Regions from separate parts of the Streptomyces sp. P9-A2 genome, predicted to be linked through region 2. Evidence: riboswitches for the same ligand, from Rfam matches in the RefSeq annotation. Region 2 holds a riboswitch; the other holds the start of a gene.
What was found. Region 2 has a riboswitch for thiamine pyrophosphate ahead of V4Y04_RS26820 (thiamine ABC transporter substrate-binding protein). Riboswitches for the same ligand answer to the same signal wherever they lie in the genome.

Region 1 (7,330 bases), 3.9 Mb from region 2:
CCCGCCTCGCGCGCGGCCGTGGCGAACTCCGCGCCGATCCAGCCGGCACCGACGACCACGACGTCCTGCCGGCGCGCGAGCACCGGCCGCAGCCGTTCGACGTCGTCCAGGGTGCGCAGCAGATGGACGCCCGGGACCCCTTCCGCGCCCGGCAGCCGGACCGGTTCGGCGCCGGTCGCGACGACCAGGACGTCGTAGGGGACCGGCCCGGCCTCCGTGTCCAGCTCGTGGTCGGCGGGGCGCAGCCCGAACACCTGGCAGCCGAGCCGCAGTTCGATGCCGAGCGTCTCGAAGTCGACGTCGAAGGCGGAGTTCTCCGCCGTGCCCAGCAGCACCGCCTTGGACAGGGGCGGCCGGTCGTACGGCTGGTGGGGTTCGGCGCCGATCAGTGTCACGGTGCCGGTGAAACCCTGCTCCCGGAGGGCGACGGCTGTCTGTACGCCGGCCATTCCGGCCCCCGTCACCACCACGCGCCGCGGCCCGGACGGTCCCCGTTCCTGCGTCTGCTCGCTCACCTGATCACCATAGACACCCGCCCCGTGACCGGACAGGTCCTAGAGGGCCGTGAGCTGCTCCACCACGCTGGTGCCGCTGCCCGGCTGCGACTCCCACTCCCAGGTCTCCTCCAGCCGCACCCGCCCGTCGGGCAGTTCCACGACCGTCGACTCGCAGTGGCCCGAGGAGGTGGTGCCGTCGTGCTTGAGCTGCACGTACCGGAAGTCCAGCCGGTCCCCCTCCCGGGTGCCCACCAGGTGTCCGCGCACGACGTCACCGCCCGCGTACTCGGCCCAGATCCGGCCGTCCCGCTCGTGGTAGACGAACCGGGTGCGGGTGCCGACCTGCCCCGGTGCCTGGTCGGCGACCGGGGAGAGAACCAGGCCGTCGAGCGAACCGGCCATGTGAGGGCTCCCTGTGAGTTCGTTGTTCCGGCATTGTTCCGGGGCTAGGCTGGCCACCGTAAAGCACTCGCGGGAGCCCGGACGCACCGGGCTGAGAGGGAGGCTGGCGGCCTCCGACCGTATGAACCTGATCCGGGTCATGCCGGCGAAGGGAGGGGCTGGACGCCCATGTCGCCCACACACACCTCGGGCTCCCCACGCGCTCCGGGGCGTTCTCCGGACGTCCTCGTCGTCGGGGGCGGGATCATCGGCCTGGTCACGGCCTGGCGGGCCGCGCAGCGCGGGCTGGCCACGACCGTGCTGGACCCCGAGCCGGGCGCCGGCGCCGCCCGGGTGGCCGCCGGGATGCTGGCCGCCGTCACGGAACTGCACTACGGCGAGCAGACCCTGCTCGGTCTGAACCTCGCCTCCGCGCGCCGCTACCCCGGCTTCGCGGCCGAGCTCACCGAGGCCACCGGCCACGACCTCGGTTACCGCCGCTGCGGCACCCTCGCGGTCGCGCTGGACGCCGACGACCGTGCCCATCTGCGCGAACTGCACGTCCTGCAGCAGCGGTCGGGGCTCGACGCGCAGTGGCTGTCCGGGCGGGAGTGCCGACGCCTGGAGCCGATGCTCGCACCGGGTGTGCGCGGCGGGCTGCGGGTGGACGGCGACCACCAGATCGACCCCCGGCGCCTGGCGGCCGCGCTGGTGACCGCCTGCGAGCGGGCGGGAGTGGTGTTGCACCGCGCGTGGGCCGAGCGGCTCACCGTCGCCGGGGAGCGGGCCACGGGTGTGGTCACCGCCGAAGGCACCGCGCTGAGCGCCGGGCAGGTGGTGCTCGCCGGGGGCAGCCTCAGCGGACGGCTCGCGGGGATCCCGGCGGATGTGCTGCCTCCGGTACGTCCGGTGAAGGGACAGGTGGTCCGGCTCACGATGCCGGACCGGTTCGGCCCGTTCCTGAGCCGGACGGTACGCGCGGTGGTGCGCGGCAGCCATGTGTACCTGGTGCCGCGCGAGAACGGGGAGCTGGTGATCGGGGCGACCAGCGAGGAACAGGGCTGGGACACGACCGTCACCGCGGGCGGGGTGTACGAACTGCTGCGCGACGCCCACGAAATCGTCCCCGGGATCACCGAACTTCCGCTCACCGAGACCCGGGCCGGGCTGCGCCCCGGTTCCCCCGACAACGCGCCGCTGCTCGGCCCGTCCGCGCTGGCGGGGCTGGTCCTCGCGACCGGGCACCACCGCAACGGCGTGCTGCTCACGCCGGTCACCGGCGACGTCCTGGCCGAGGCCCTGACCACCGGTGAACTCCCGGCCGAGGCCCGTCCCTTCACACCCCGGCGGTTCGCCGCCGCCGCACTCACGGAGCAGTCCGCATGAACGATCCGGCGAATGTCACGACCGGCCCCACCGTCTCCGTCTCCGCCTCCGTCTCCGTCTCCGTCTCCGTCAACGGGGAACCGCGCGAGGTGGCTTCCGGTACGGCGCTCGACGCGCTGATCGCCACCCTGACCCCGGCTCCCTCCGGGGTGGCCGCCGCCCTCAACGAAACCGTCGTCCCGCGCGCGCGGTGGCCGCTCACGTCCCTCTCCGAGGGGGACCGGGTGGAAGTCCTGACCGCCGTCCAGGGAGGCTGACCATGGCCGACGATCCGTTCGTTCTCGGCGGTATGTCCTTCACGTCCCGGCTGATCATGGGGACCGGTGGGGCGGCCGGCCTCGAGGTGCTGGAGCGGGCGCTGGTGGCGTCCGGTACGGAGCTGACGACAGTCGCGATGCGGCGGGTGGACCCCTCGGTGCACGGCTCGGTCCTGTCGGTGCTGGACAAGCTGGGCATCCGGGTGCTGCCGAACACGGCGGGCTGCTACACCGCCGGCGAGGCGGTGCTCACCGCGCGCCTCGCGCGGGAGGCGCTCGGCACCGATCTGGTCAAGCTGGAGGTCATCGCCGACGAGCGCACCCTGCTGCCGGACCCGATCGAGCTGCTGGAGGCGGCGGAGACCCTGGTCGACGACGGGTTCACGGTGCTGCCGTACACCAATGACGACCCGGTGCTGGCGCGGAAACTGGAGGACGCCGGCTGTGCGGCGATCATGCCGCTCGGTTCGCCGATCGGGTCGGGGCTCGGCATCCGCAACCCGCACAACTTCGAGCTGATCACGCAGCACGCGCGCGTGCCGGTGATTCTGGACGCGGGCGCCGGTACGGCGTCGGACGCGGCGCTGGCGATGGAACTGGGATGCGCGGGGGTGATGCTCGCCTCGGCGGTGACGCGGGCGCAGGAGCCGGTACTGATGGCCGCCGCCATGCGCGGTGCGGTCGAGGCGGGGCGGCTGGCCAGGCGGGCGGGACGGATTCCGCGGCGGCACTTCGCCGAGGCGTCGTCTCCTGCGGAGGGCCTCGCCGCGCTGGATCCGGAGCGGCCCGCGTTCTGAGGGGACCGTCGTCACCGGGTTGCTCCCACCCGTGCACCGCCCGTCTCCGGCCGGGCGGGAGGCGGGAGCTTCCCGTGGGGCGCACCGCCATCGCGGCTGCCGTGCCATGGCCCGGACCACCTCCCACCTCATCCCGTCCCACCTCATCCCGTCCCACCACGCCCCTGAACCGGAACCCGGGCCCGCGTCGGGACGCGTTCCAGGCCGAATCCGAATTCGCTTCGGGACGCGTTCCGGAGCCGGGACGCACTCGCGCCGGAGCCTGACCCCCATACCGGGCCGGGCCCGCGTCGGAACGCGTCGCCGCGCCGGAACCGGACCCGCCACGGAGCACGGAGCGCGGCCCCGGTCCGCACCCGCACCCGCACCCGCACCCGCACCCGCACCCGCACCCGCACCCGCACCCGCACGAGGGTACGGAAGGCTGGGACGCGTTCCGGAGCCGGAACCGCACCCGCCCCGGCCTGTGTGCGTGGGTTGCGTCACAGGTCGGCTGCAGTCGCGGACCGATCCGCGACGAAGCGGTCGGAGGTGTCGGCGGCTGCTCGTAGACTCCCTGCGTGGACACGACCCTTCAGGACCCTCTGGTCGGGCAGGTGCTCGACGGTCGGTATCGCGTCGAAGCGCGTATCGCGGTCGGCGGGATGGCCACGGTCTACCGGGCCGTGGACACCCGCCTCGACCGCGTGCTCGCGCTCAAGGTGATGCACCCGGCGCTCGCCGCCGACGGTTCCTTCGTCGACCGGTTCATCCGCGAGGCGAAGTCGGTGGCCCGTCTGGACCATCCGAACGTGGTGCAGGTCTTCGACCAGGGCACCGACCGGGGGTACGTGTATCTGGCGATGGAGTACATCGCCGGCTGCACCCTGCGGGACGTGCTGCGCGAGCGCGGGGCGCTGCAGCCGCGTGCCGCGCTGGACATCCTGGAGCCGATGCTGGCCGCGCTCGGTGCCGCGCACCGGGCCGGTTTCGTGCACCGGGACATGAAGCCGGAGAACGTCCTGATCGGGGACGACGGCCGGGTCAAGGTCGCCGACTTCGGCCTGGTCCGGGGCGTGGGCACGGTGACGAACACCACCGGCACCGTGCTGGGCACGGTCTCGTACCTGGCACCGGAGCAGATCGAGAGCGGTACCGCCGACCCTCGCGTGGACGTCTACGCGTGCGGCATCCTGCTCTACGAGATGCTGACCGGTGAGCGGCCGCACGAGGGCGACTCACCCGCGATCGTGCTCTACAAGCATCTGCACGACGACGTACCGCCGCCGTCGGCCGTCGTCCCCGGTATGGCGTACGCGCTGGACGAGCTGGTCGCGTCGGCGACCGCGCGCAACCCGGAGATCCGTCCGCACGACGCGGTGGCGCTGTTCGCCCAGGTCCGCGTGGCCCGCGGCGGCCTCGACACGGCGCAGCTGGACGCGGTCCCGCCCCAGGCGCTGTCGTCGGAGCACCACAACGCGGACGACCGTACGAGCGTCATCCCGCGCGCGCTGACCTCCCCCACGCTCGGCTTCGCTCGCGCGGGGGGACCCCCATCCCGCCCGCTGCCCGTGAACGAGGACGACGAACAGCAGGGGCGCGGCGGCGGTGCGGACTCCTACCACCGCACCAGCCGGCTCCGGACCCCGGCGCCGCTGCCGCCCCGGCGCGGCCCGGGGCTGCGCGCTCCGGCGCTGCTGCGCGGCCCGATGACGATCGTCGTCGTGGTGCTGCTGGTCCTCGGGGCCGGAGCGGGCGTCTGGTACATCAACTCGGGCCAGTTCACCAAGGTCCCGCCGCTGCTGGCGAAGACCGAGCAGGAGGCCCGGGACCGGCTGGCGGAGGCCGGGCTGGACGTCGGCCGGGTCGAGGAGGCGTACAGCGACTCCGTGAGGCGGGGCACGGTGATCCGTACGGACCCGGCAGCGGGCGCCCGTATCCGCGGCACCGACTCGGTCTCGCTGACCCTCTCCAAGGGGCCACAGACCGTGAAGGTGCCCGATGTGGACGGCGTCGCGCTGGACAGGGCGCGGTCCGCGCTGAAGAAGGCGGGCCTGGAGCCGGGCATGGTCACCCGGGAGTTCAGCGAGGACGTGGCCAAGGGTTCCGTGATCTCCACCGGGCCGGCCGGGGGTACCGAGGTCCGTGCGGGCTCGGCGGTGGCACTCACCGTGAGCAAGGGCAACCCGGTGGACATCCCCGACGTGACCGGCGATGAGGCGGCGGACGCGCGCGCCGCGCTGGAGGAGGCCGGCCTCGAGGTGGAGGTCGCCACCGAGCGGGTCACCTCCGAGCACGACGCGGGCCGGGTGGCCCGGCAGAGCCCGGAGGCGGGCGGTGAGGCCGTCGAGGGGGACACCGTGACGCTGACGCTGTCCAAGGGACCCGAGATGATCGAGGTTCCCGACGTGGTCGGCAACAGCGTGGACGAGGCCACGGAGACGCTGGAGGCGGCCGGGTTCCGGGTCGAGGAGGACCGCGGGCTGCTCGGCCTGTTCGGCGACACCGTCAGGGGACAGTCCGTGAAGGGCGGGGGCACCGCGCCCAAGGGCTCGACGATCACCCTCAAGATCCGCTGAGCCACCGACCCGGTGAACCACCGGCCCGCCGAGCTGCCGACCCGCTGAACCACCGGCCCGCCGAGCTGCCGGCCCCGCGAGCTGCCGTTGCGCTGGTCCGGCGGCGGCCGCCGGGCGGCGGCATGACACCCTGGACGGGTGAAGAGTCACCTGTCCGGCCCTGCCCGCAATCCGGTCGGCGGCCATGTCCCCGTGGCCGGCGGTCTGCATTCCGTCGGTCTGTCCTACGCCCGTGAGCTGCGCGCGGAAGCCGTTCAGGTCTTCGTCGCCAACCCGCGCGGCTGGGCGACGCCGACCGGCAACCCGAAGCAGGACGCGGCCTTCCGCGAGGAGTGCGCGGCCGAGTCGATCCCGGCGTACGTGCACGCCCCGTATCTGATCAACTTCGGGTCCCACACCCGGGCGACCGTCGAGCGGTCCGTCGAGTCGCTGCGGCACTCGCTGCGGCGCGGGCGCGAGATCGGGGCGCTGGGCGTGGTGGTCCACACCGGCAGCGCGACGGGCGGACGGGAGCGGCCGGTGGCGCTGGCACAGGTACGGGAGTATCTGCTTCCGCTGCTCGACGAGCTCACCCATGACGACGACCCGTTCCTGCTCCTCGAGTCGACGGCCGGCCAGGGTTCCTCCCTCTGCTCGCGGACCTGGGACTTCGGGCCGTACTTCGAGGCGCTGGACGCCCATCCGAAACTGGGCGTCTGCCTGGACACCTGCCATGTCTTCGCGGCCGGCCACGATCTGACCGGGCCGAGCGGGATGCGTCGAACCCTGGATCTACTGGTGGACACGGTCGGCGAGGGACGGCTGAAACTGATCCACGCCAATGACTCCATGGATGTGGTCGGCGCACACAAGGACCGTCACGCGAACATTGGTGCCGGCCATATCGGCGAGGACCCGTTCCGCGCGTTGATGGCGCACCCCGCGACCGAGGGCGTCCCGCTGATCATCGAGACACCCGGCGGCAAGGAGGGCCATGCGGCGGACGTGGAGCGGCTGAAGAAGCTCCGGGAGTCGTCGTAGTCGTCCGCGGTCCCGGGAGGACGCACACCGGACCGGCTCAGAGCTCGGGGCCCTCCCCGGGCTCCTCCTGGTACGAGTAGCGCTGTTCCTTCCAGGGGTCGCCGACGTTGTGGTAGCCGCGCTCCTCCCAGAAACCGCGGCGGTCGGTGGTCATGTACTCCACCCCGCGAACCCATTTGGGCCCCTTCCAGGCGTACAGATGGGGGACGATCAGACGGAGCGGGAACCCGTGCTCGGCGGTCAGCAGCTCGCCGTCCTTGTGGGTGGCGAAGAGGGTCCGCTCGGACGCGAAGTCCGCCAGGCGCAGGTTGGAGCTGAATCCGTACTCGGCCCAGACCATCACATGGGTGACGTCGGACGCCGGTGGGGCGAGTTCCAGGAGGGTACGGACCGGAATGCCGCCCCATTCGGCGCCGAGCATGCTGAACTTGGTG
Region 2 (7,330 bases):
GCGAACGACCGCTGCACCAGCACCGCGAGGGGCAGCAGGAGCAGCACGGCGACGGTGGCGACCACCCCGCCCAGCAGCGCCCACTGCCCGGCCCCGCGCGGCCTGCGCGCGGTCACCGAGGTGTCCACCAGGCGCAGCGCGGTCTCCCGGCGGCGCACGGTCCAGGCGTGCAGGGCGAGGATCGTGCCCACGGCGGCGAACTGGATCATCGTCAGGACGGCAGCCGTGGACAGGTCGAAGATCTCGGCGGTCTGCCGGTAGATCTCCACCTCCAGGGTGGAGAAGGTGGGTCCGCCGAGGATCTGCACCACCCCGAAGGAGGTGAAGGTGAAGAGGAACACCATCAGCGCGGCGGCGGCCACGGCGGGCGCGAGGGCCGGCAGGGTGACGCTCCGCCAGGCCGCGAACCGGGAGGCGCCCAGCATCCGCGCGGCCTCCTCCTGCCGCGGGTCGAGCTGGCCCCACAGTCCGCCCACGGTCCGTACGACGACGGCGTAGTTGAAGAAGACGTGGGCGAGCAGGATCGCCCACACGGTGGTGTCCAGGCGCAGCCCCCACAGCTCGTCGAGGAGCCCGCCGCGCCCGACGAGCGCCATGAACGCCGATCCGACGACGACGGTCGGGAGCACGAACGGAACGGTGACCACCGCCCGCAGCACCTGTCTGCCGGGGAAGTCGAAGCGGGCGAGGACATACGCGCCGGGCAGGGCGATCAGCAGGGTCAGGGCGGTGGAGACGAGTGCCTGCCAGGTGGTGAACCAGAGCACCTGGCGGACGTCGGACTGCGCCAGCGCCTCCCCGATCCGGCCGAACTGCCAGACGCCGTCGGTCCTCAGCCCGCGGGCGACGATCGCGGCGATCGGGTGGGCGAAGAAGACGGCGAAGAACGCGACGGGCACGACCATCAGGCCGAGCCGCACCGCGTTCCCTCGCCACCGGGCCGCGGCGCGGCGCGCCGCGGCCCGGTGGCCTACTTCAGTACGAGTGAGGTCCACGACTTGACCCACTGGTCACGGTGCTCGGCGATCTTCGCCGGATCCATCGTCTGGGGATCCTTCGCCCGCGGCCCGAACCGGGCGAACTCCTCGGGCACCTGGGCGTCCTCGCGCACCGGGTGGACGAACATGTTGAGCGGCATGTCCTCCTGGAACTCCTTGGAGACCAGGAAGTCCAGCAGCGCCTTGCCGCCCTCGGGGTTCTTCGCGTTGCTCAGCAGCCCCGCGTACTCGACCTGGCGGAAGCAGGTCCCCTCGGCCACGCCGGTGGGCGCGGTCTTCGGCCTGGGGTCGGCGTAGATGACCTCGGCGGGCGGCGAGGAGGCGTAGGACACCACCAGCGGCCGGTCCGCCTTGGCCTTCCTGCCACCGGCCGATCCGGAGAACTCCTCGTTGTAGGCCTGCTCCCAGCCGTCGACCACCTTGACGCCGTTGGCCTTGAGCTTCTTCCAGTAGTCCTGCCAGCCCTCGTCCCCGTACCGGGCGGCGGTGCCGAGCAGGAAGCCGAGGCCGGGCGAGGAGGTGGAGGCGTTCTCGGTGACGAGGAGGTTCTTGTACTCGGGCTCTACCAGGTCGTCGAGGGTCTCGGGCGGGGTCAGCTTCCGCTCGCTGAACCACGCCTTGTCGTAGTTGACGCAGATGTCGCCGGTGTCGACGGGCGTGACCCGGTGCTTGCCCCCGTCGGCGCGGACCTCCGGCAGGATCCTGTCGGCGTCCTTCACCTCGTACGGCTGGAACAAACCGTTGTCGAGGGCGCGGGAGAGCAGGGTGTTGTCGACGCCGAAGAAGACGTCGCCCTGCGGGTTGTCCTTGGTCAGGATCGCCTTGTTCACCGCGGACCCGGTGTCGCCGTCCTCCAGGACCTTGACCTGGTAGCCGGACTGCTTCTCGAAGGCGGCGATGACGTCCTCGGAAGCGGCCCACGAGTTATGGCTGACCAGCGTCACGGTCTTCGGCCCGCCGGACGTGGAGCCCGGTCCCGCGTCGTCGCCGCCGGACGAACCGCAGGCGGACAGCGTGATCAGGCCCAGCCCGACGGCCAAGACCGTGACCTGACGCGTGACCTTCCCCGCGGCCTTGCGGGTGCCCTGCTCGGTGGTGCTCACTGATTCCCTCCTGGGGGTGACCAGGAAGAGACGCGGCCCCGCCCGGAACCCTGATGGGCACCGGGCAGGGCGCTACAGCTCGAGTGGTGACCGATCTCCCTACCCAGAATGACCTGGGCCAGGTTCGGAGGGTCTGCGGCCGTCGCCGCACTCTCAGCGCTGTGGCGCTCCCCTGTCGGAATATGAAGATGACGTTTTCGACCGGTATGAAGTTGTCCGTACTGCGGCCAGGCTACCCCTCGCTCGCGGCGAGCTGGCCACAGGCCCCGTCGATCTCCTGTCCACGGGTGTCCCGGACGGTCACCGGCACACCGTGCGCGGCGATCGCCTCGACGAACGCCTTCTCGTCCTCGGGCCGCGAGGCGGTCCACTTCGAGCCGGGCGTCGGGTTCAGCGGGATCAGGTTGACGTGCACGGGGCGGCCCTTCAGCAGCCGTCCCAGGCGGTCACCGCGCCACGCCTGGTCGTTGATGTCCCGGATGAGCGCGTACTCGATGGACAGGCGCCGTCCCGACCTGGCCGCGTACGCGAAGCCGGCGTCGAGCACCTCGCGCACCTTCCACCGCGTGTTCACGGGAACCAGGGTGTCGCGCAGCTCGTCGTCGGGCGCGTGCAGGGAGATGGCGAGGCGGCACTTGAAGCCCTCGTCGGTGAACCGGTGGATCGACGGGACCAGTCCCACGGTGGACAGGGTGATCCCACGCTGCGACAGCCCGAGTCCGTCCGGCTCCGGATCGGTGAGACGGCGGATGGCGCCCACGACCCGGTTGTAGTTGGCGAGCGGCTCGCCCATCCCCATGAACACGATGTTGGACAGCCGAGCCGGCCCTCCCGGCACCTCGCCGTCCCGCAGCGCCCGCATGCCGTCCACGATCTGGTGCACGATCTCCGCGGTGGACAGGTTCCGGTCCAGACCGGCCTGCCCGGTGGCGCAGAACGGGCAGTTCATCCCGCAACCCGCCTGCGAGCTGATGCACATGGTCACCCGGTCCGGGTACCGCATCAGCACGGACTCCACGAGCGTCCCGTCGAACAGCTTCCACAGCGTCTTGCGGGTGGTGCCCTCGTCGGTCGACAGATGCCGTACGACGGTCATCAGCTCGGGAAGCAGCGCCTCCTGGAGCCGGGTACGGGAGCCGGCCGGGATGTCCGTCCACTGCTCCGGGTCGTGCGCGTACCGCGCGAAGTAGTGCTGCGACAGCTGCTTGGCACGGAACGGCTTCTCACCGGCCGCTGCGACCGCCTCCTTGCGCTCGGCGGGCGTGAGGTCGGCAAGGTGCCGCGGCGGCTTCTTGGCTCCGCGCGGCGCTGCGAATACGAGTTCTCCGGGCTTAGGCATAGCTGTACCAGTGTCGCAGATCCAACCGGGTGACCGCGCGGACCGGCCGAGGTGCCCGGAACCGGTCAGAACAAGCCGCCGACCAGGGCCGCGACCCACGAGCCGTAGCTCTTCCAGCGGTGGGACATACGGCAGTACAGGCGCGGTGTGCGCCGCCCGTCCTGGTCGATCAGGGTGTCGCACCACCGGCATGGCAGGTCACCCCGGTATCTGCCGTCCGCCCCGAGCCTTGCCTGCGCCATGGCGGATACCTTACCGATGCGCGCACACGCCGGGCAGGAGGGGGTTGTGGGGCGGGACGTGCCCGGGCCCGGCCGAGCCCTTCCTGCGACGGGACGAGCCCCCGCGCACGATGCCGATGTGCGCGGGGGCTCGAATGACGCCGGAGGCGGACGGCCGGCTCCCGACGAAGACCGCCGGCGGCAACCACACCACCGGAGCCGTCGGCAGCGGGGAGTCCAGACGGTCCATGCCGTATCCATCTGCGGCACGGCGCCGCACGACGCCGCGCCCCTCCCTCACCCGGACCCGACGAAGACCACCAGCAGCAACCACACCACCGGAGCCGTCGGCAGCAGGGAGTCCAGACGGTCCATGATGCCGCCGTGCCCCGGCAGCAGTGTGCCCATGTCCTTGATACCGAGGTCCCGCTTGATCATGGACTCGCCCAGGTCGCCGAGGGTGGCGCTGACCGAGACGGCGAGCCCGAGCAGCAGTCCCTGCCACCAGGTGCCGTCGTCGATCAGGAACTGCATGCACAGCGTGCCCGCCACCATGGCGAAGGCGACCGCGCCCAGCAGGCCCTCGCGGGTCTTGCCGGGGCTGATGCGGGGGGCGAGCTTGTGCGTGCCGAAGCGCCAGCCGATGGCGTACGCGCCGGTGTCGGCGACGACCGTGATCACTATGAACGTCAGCACCCGCCAGGGCCCGTCGTCCGCGGCCAGCATCATCGACACGAAGGTCGCCAGGAACGGTACGTAGAACGCGGCGAAGACCCCCGCCGTGACGTCCCTGAGGTAGTTCTCGGGCGGTTGGGCCATCCGCGCGACCAGTACCGCCAGCGCGGTGAGCGCCATCGCGATCCACGCGCCGTCGCTGCCCCAGACGTATCCGGCGACGATCATGGCCGCACCACCGACGGCGAGCGGCACGAACGGCGCCTTGATGCCCTTGCGCTCCTCCAGCCGCTTCGTCAGCTCCCGCAGGCCCACGACGATGGCGACGGCGACGACGCCGACGAAGACGGCCTTGACGACGAACAGTGACACGGCGACCAGCGCGCAGAGCCCGGCGCCCACCCCTATCGCGGCACGCAGATCACGCCCCGCGCTCTTCTTCTGCGGCGGGGGCGCCGGCTGCGGGGCGTCGGGCATGGGCTCCGGATTCTGCGGCATCTCCCCGGGGTGGGGGCGCGCCCGTGTCGGCTCGTCTCGGAACAGAGGGCCGCTCGGCCGGGCAGCCCTCCGGTCCGTCTCCTGATCACCGCCGTGTTCGGGCGTGCCGGGCACGATCGGCATGGGGCGAGTCTGCTGCGCGTGGTGCGCGTCGTACGGGGGACCCGCCGGGACAGCTCCCTGGACGGCCCCCTGGTCGGGCGGCCCCCAGTCCCCGGCCTGCGGCGGCGCCCCCCAGGAAGATTCGTTCATCAGACCTCGAGGAGTTCCGCTTCCTTGTGCTTCAGGAGCTCGTCCACCTGGGCGACATACTTCGCGGTGGTGTCGTCGAGCTCCTTCTCCGCACGGCGTCCCTCGTCCTCGCCGACCTCGCCATCCTTGATCATCTTGTCGATGCCGTCCTTGGCCTTGCGGCGCACGGCGCGGATGGAGACCTTGGCGTCCTCGCCCTTGGTCCTGGCGACCTTGATGAAGTCGCGACGGCGCTCCTCGGTCAGCTCCGGGAACACCACGCGGATGATGTTGCCGTCGTTGCTCGGGTTGACGCCCAGGTCGGAATCGCGGATGGCCTGCTCGATGTTGCGCAGTGCGCTCTTGTCGAACGGCGTCACCACGGCCATGCGCGGCTCGGGCACGGAGAACGAGGCCAGCTGGTTGATCGGCGTCAGCGCGCCGTAGTAGTCGGCCACGATCTTGTTGAACATCGCCGGGTGCGCACGACCGGTGCGGATCGCGGCGAGGTCCTCCTTGGCGACCACGACGGCCTTCTCCATTTTCTCCTCGGCCTCGAGGAGGGTCTCTTCGATCACCACTTGCTCCTGCGTGTCTTGAGTAGGCCCGGCCGCGGTTCCCTGTCGGGGCGGCGGCCGGCTGCGTCGCGTCTTCTTCCTGCACGGTTCCCGACCGGTGGGACATTGTCCATCCCCCGGCCCGGCCCGCCCCGTCCGTCCCCCGGGGGTGTCGTCCCTCGGACGGGTGCTTGTGGTCCGGTCACTTCCGGTCCGTCGGGTCACCCACCAGCGTGCCGATCTTCTCACCCTTGACGGCGCGCGCGATATTGCCCTCCGCCAGCAGTTCGAAGACGACGATGGGGAGCTTGTTGTCGCGGCACAGGGTGACGGCCGTGGCGTCGGCGACCTTCAGATCACGCGTGATGACCTCGCCGTACCCGAGGTGGTCGAACTTCACCGCGTCGGGGTTGGTCTTCGGGTCGGAGTCGTAGACCCCGTCCACCCCGTTCTTCCCCATCAGCAGGGCCTCGGCGTCGATCTCCAGGGCACGCTGGGCGGCGGTGGTGTCGGTGGAGAAGTACGGCATGCCCATGCCTGCGCCAAAGATGACCACGCGGCCCTTCTCCAGGTGCCGTACGGCCCGCAGCGGGATGTAGGGCTCGGCGACCTGGCCCATGGTGATGGCGGTCTGGACCCTGGAGTCCACTCCCTCCTTCTCCAGGAAGTCCTGGAGTGCGAGGCAGTTCATCACGGTGCCGAGCATGCCCATGTAGTCCGAGCGGGCCCGGTCCATGCCGCGCTGCTGGAGTTCGGCACCGCGGAAGAAGTTGCCGCCGCCGATGACGATGGCGATCTCGGCGCCGTCACGGACGACTGCCGCGATCTCGCGTGCGACGGCGTGCACCACGTCGGGATCGACGCCCAGGCCTCCGCCACCGGAAAAGGCCTCTCCGGACAGCTTCAGCAGAAAGCGTCCGTGCACTGTGCCGTCGTGGCTCTTCTCAGCCTTGGTCATCGGGGATCCCGCCTCTTTCACCTGTTGCACATACGAAGGAGGCCACTGCCGGTGGGGTGTGGTACGCATCCCATGCGGCAATGGCCTCCTCGTCAGATCTGCTGTCGTCCGGCACGCGCGCGTGCGTGACGGCGTGTCCGAACGACTGCCGACGACCCTATAGGGGTCGTACGCCCGTCGCGGTACGGACTCAGATGCCGACCTTGATGCGCGTGAAGCGCTTCAGGGTGACACCGGCCTCGTCCAGAACCTTCTGGACGGACTTCTTGTTGTCCAGCGCGTAGGGCTGGCCCAGCAGGGTGGCGTCCTTGAAGAAGCCGTTGAGGCGACCCTCGACGATCTTCGGCAGGGCGGCCTCGGGCTTGCCCTCCGCGCGGGTGGTCTCCTCGGCGACGCGGCGCTCGGTCTCGATGACCTCGGCCGGCACGTCCTCCTTGGAGAGGTACTGCGGCGCGAAGGCGGCGATGTGCTGGGCGATGCCCTTGGCGACCGCGGCGATCTCGTCGGTCTGCTTGTCGAACTCGACGAGAACACCGATCTGCGGGGGCAGGTCGGGCATCGTGCGGTGCATGTACGCCGAGACGTAGCCGTCGGTGAACTGGGCGAAACGGTCCAGGACGATCTTCTCGCCCAGGTTGGCGTTGGCCTCGTCGACGTACGCCTGGACCGTCTTGCCGGCCTCGATCTCGGAGGCGAGCAGGGCCTTGAGGTCGGCCGGGGAGGTCGCGACGACGTGCTTGGCGATGGCGT

Region 1: linked by a shared signal. The riboswitch ahead of thiO (glycine oxidase ThiO) and the one ahead of V4Y04_RS26820 (thiamine ABC transporter substrate-binding protein) in region 2 are both predicted to bind thiamine pyrophosphate.

Annotation. Positions count from the first base shown of each region.
Region 1 is NZ_JAZIFX010000001.1:1,938,714-1,946,043, forward strand. It holds gene V4Y04_RS08775 (NAD(P)/FAD-dependent oxidoreductase) at 1-515, opposite strand, end outside; gene V4Y04_RS08780 (hypothetical protein) at 555-899, opposite strand; TPP riboswitch at 959-1,070, shown strand; gene thiO (glycine oxidase ThiO) at 1,068-2,264, shown strand; gene thiS (sulfur carrier protein ThiS) at 2,261-2,521, shown strand; gene V4Y04_RS08795 (thiazole synthase) at 2,524-3,318, shown strand; gene pknB (Stk1 family PASTA domain-containing Ser/Thr kinase) at 3,879-5,876, shown strand; gene V4Y04_RS08805 (deoxyribonuclease IV) at 6,015-6,896, shown strand; gene V4Y04_RS08810 (sulfite oxidase-like oxidoreductase) at 6,934-7,330, opposite strand, start outside.
Region 2 is NZ_JAZIFX010000001.1:5,874,440-5,881,769, reverse strand. It holds gene V4Y04_RS26825 (ABC transporter permease) at 1-995, opposite strand, end outside; gene V4Y04_RS26820 (thiamine ABC transporter substrate-binding protein) at 971-2,101, opposite strand; TPP riboswitch at 2,180-2,285, opposite strand; gene rlmN (23S rRNA (adenine(2503)-C(2))-methyltransferase RlmN) at 2,334-3,440, opposite strand; gene V4Y04_RS26810 (hypothetical protein) at 3,506-3,682, opposite strand; gene V4Y04_RS26805 (phosphatidate cytidylyltransferase) at 3,959-5,086, opposite strand; gene frr (ribosome recycling factor) at 5,086-5,643, opposite strand; gene pyrH (UMP kinase) at 5,825-6,580, opposite strand; gene tsf (translation elongation factor Ts) at 6,771-7,330, opposite strand, start outside.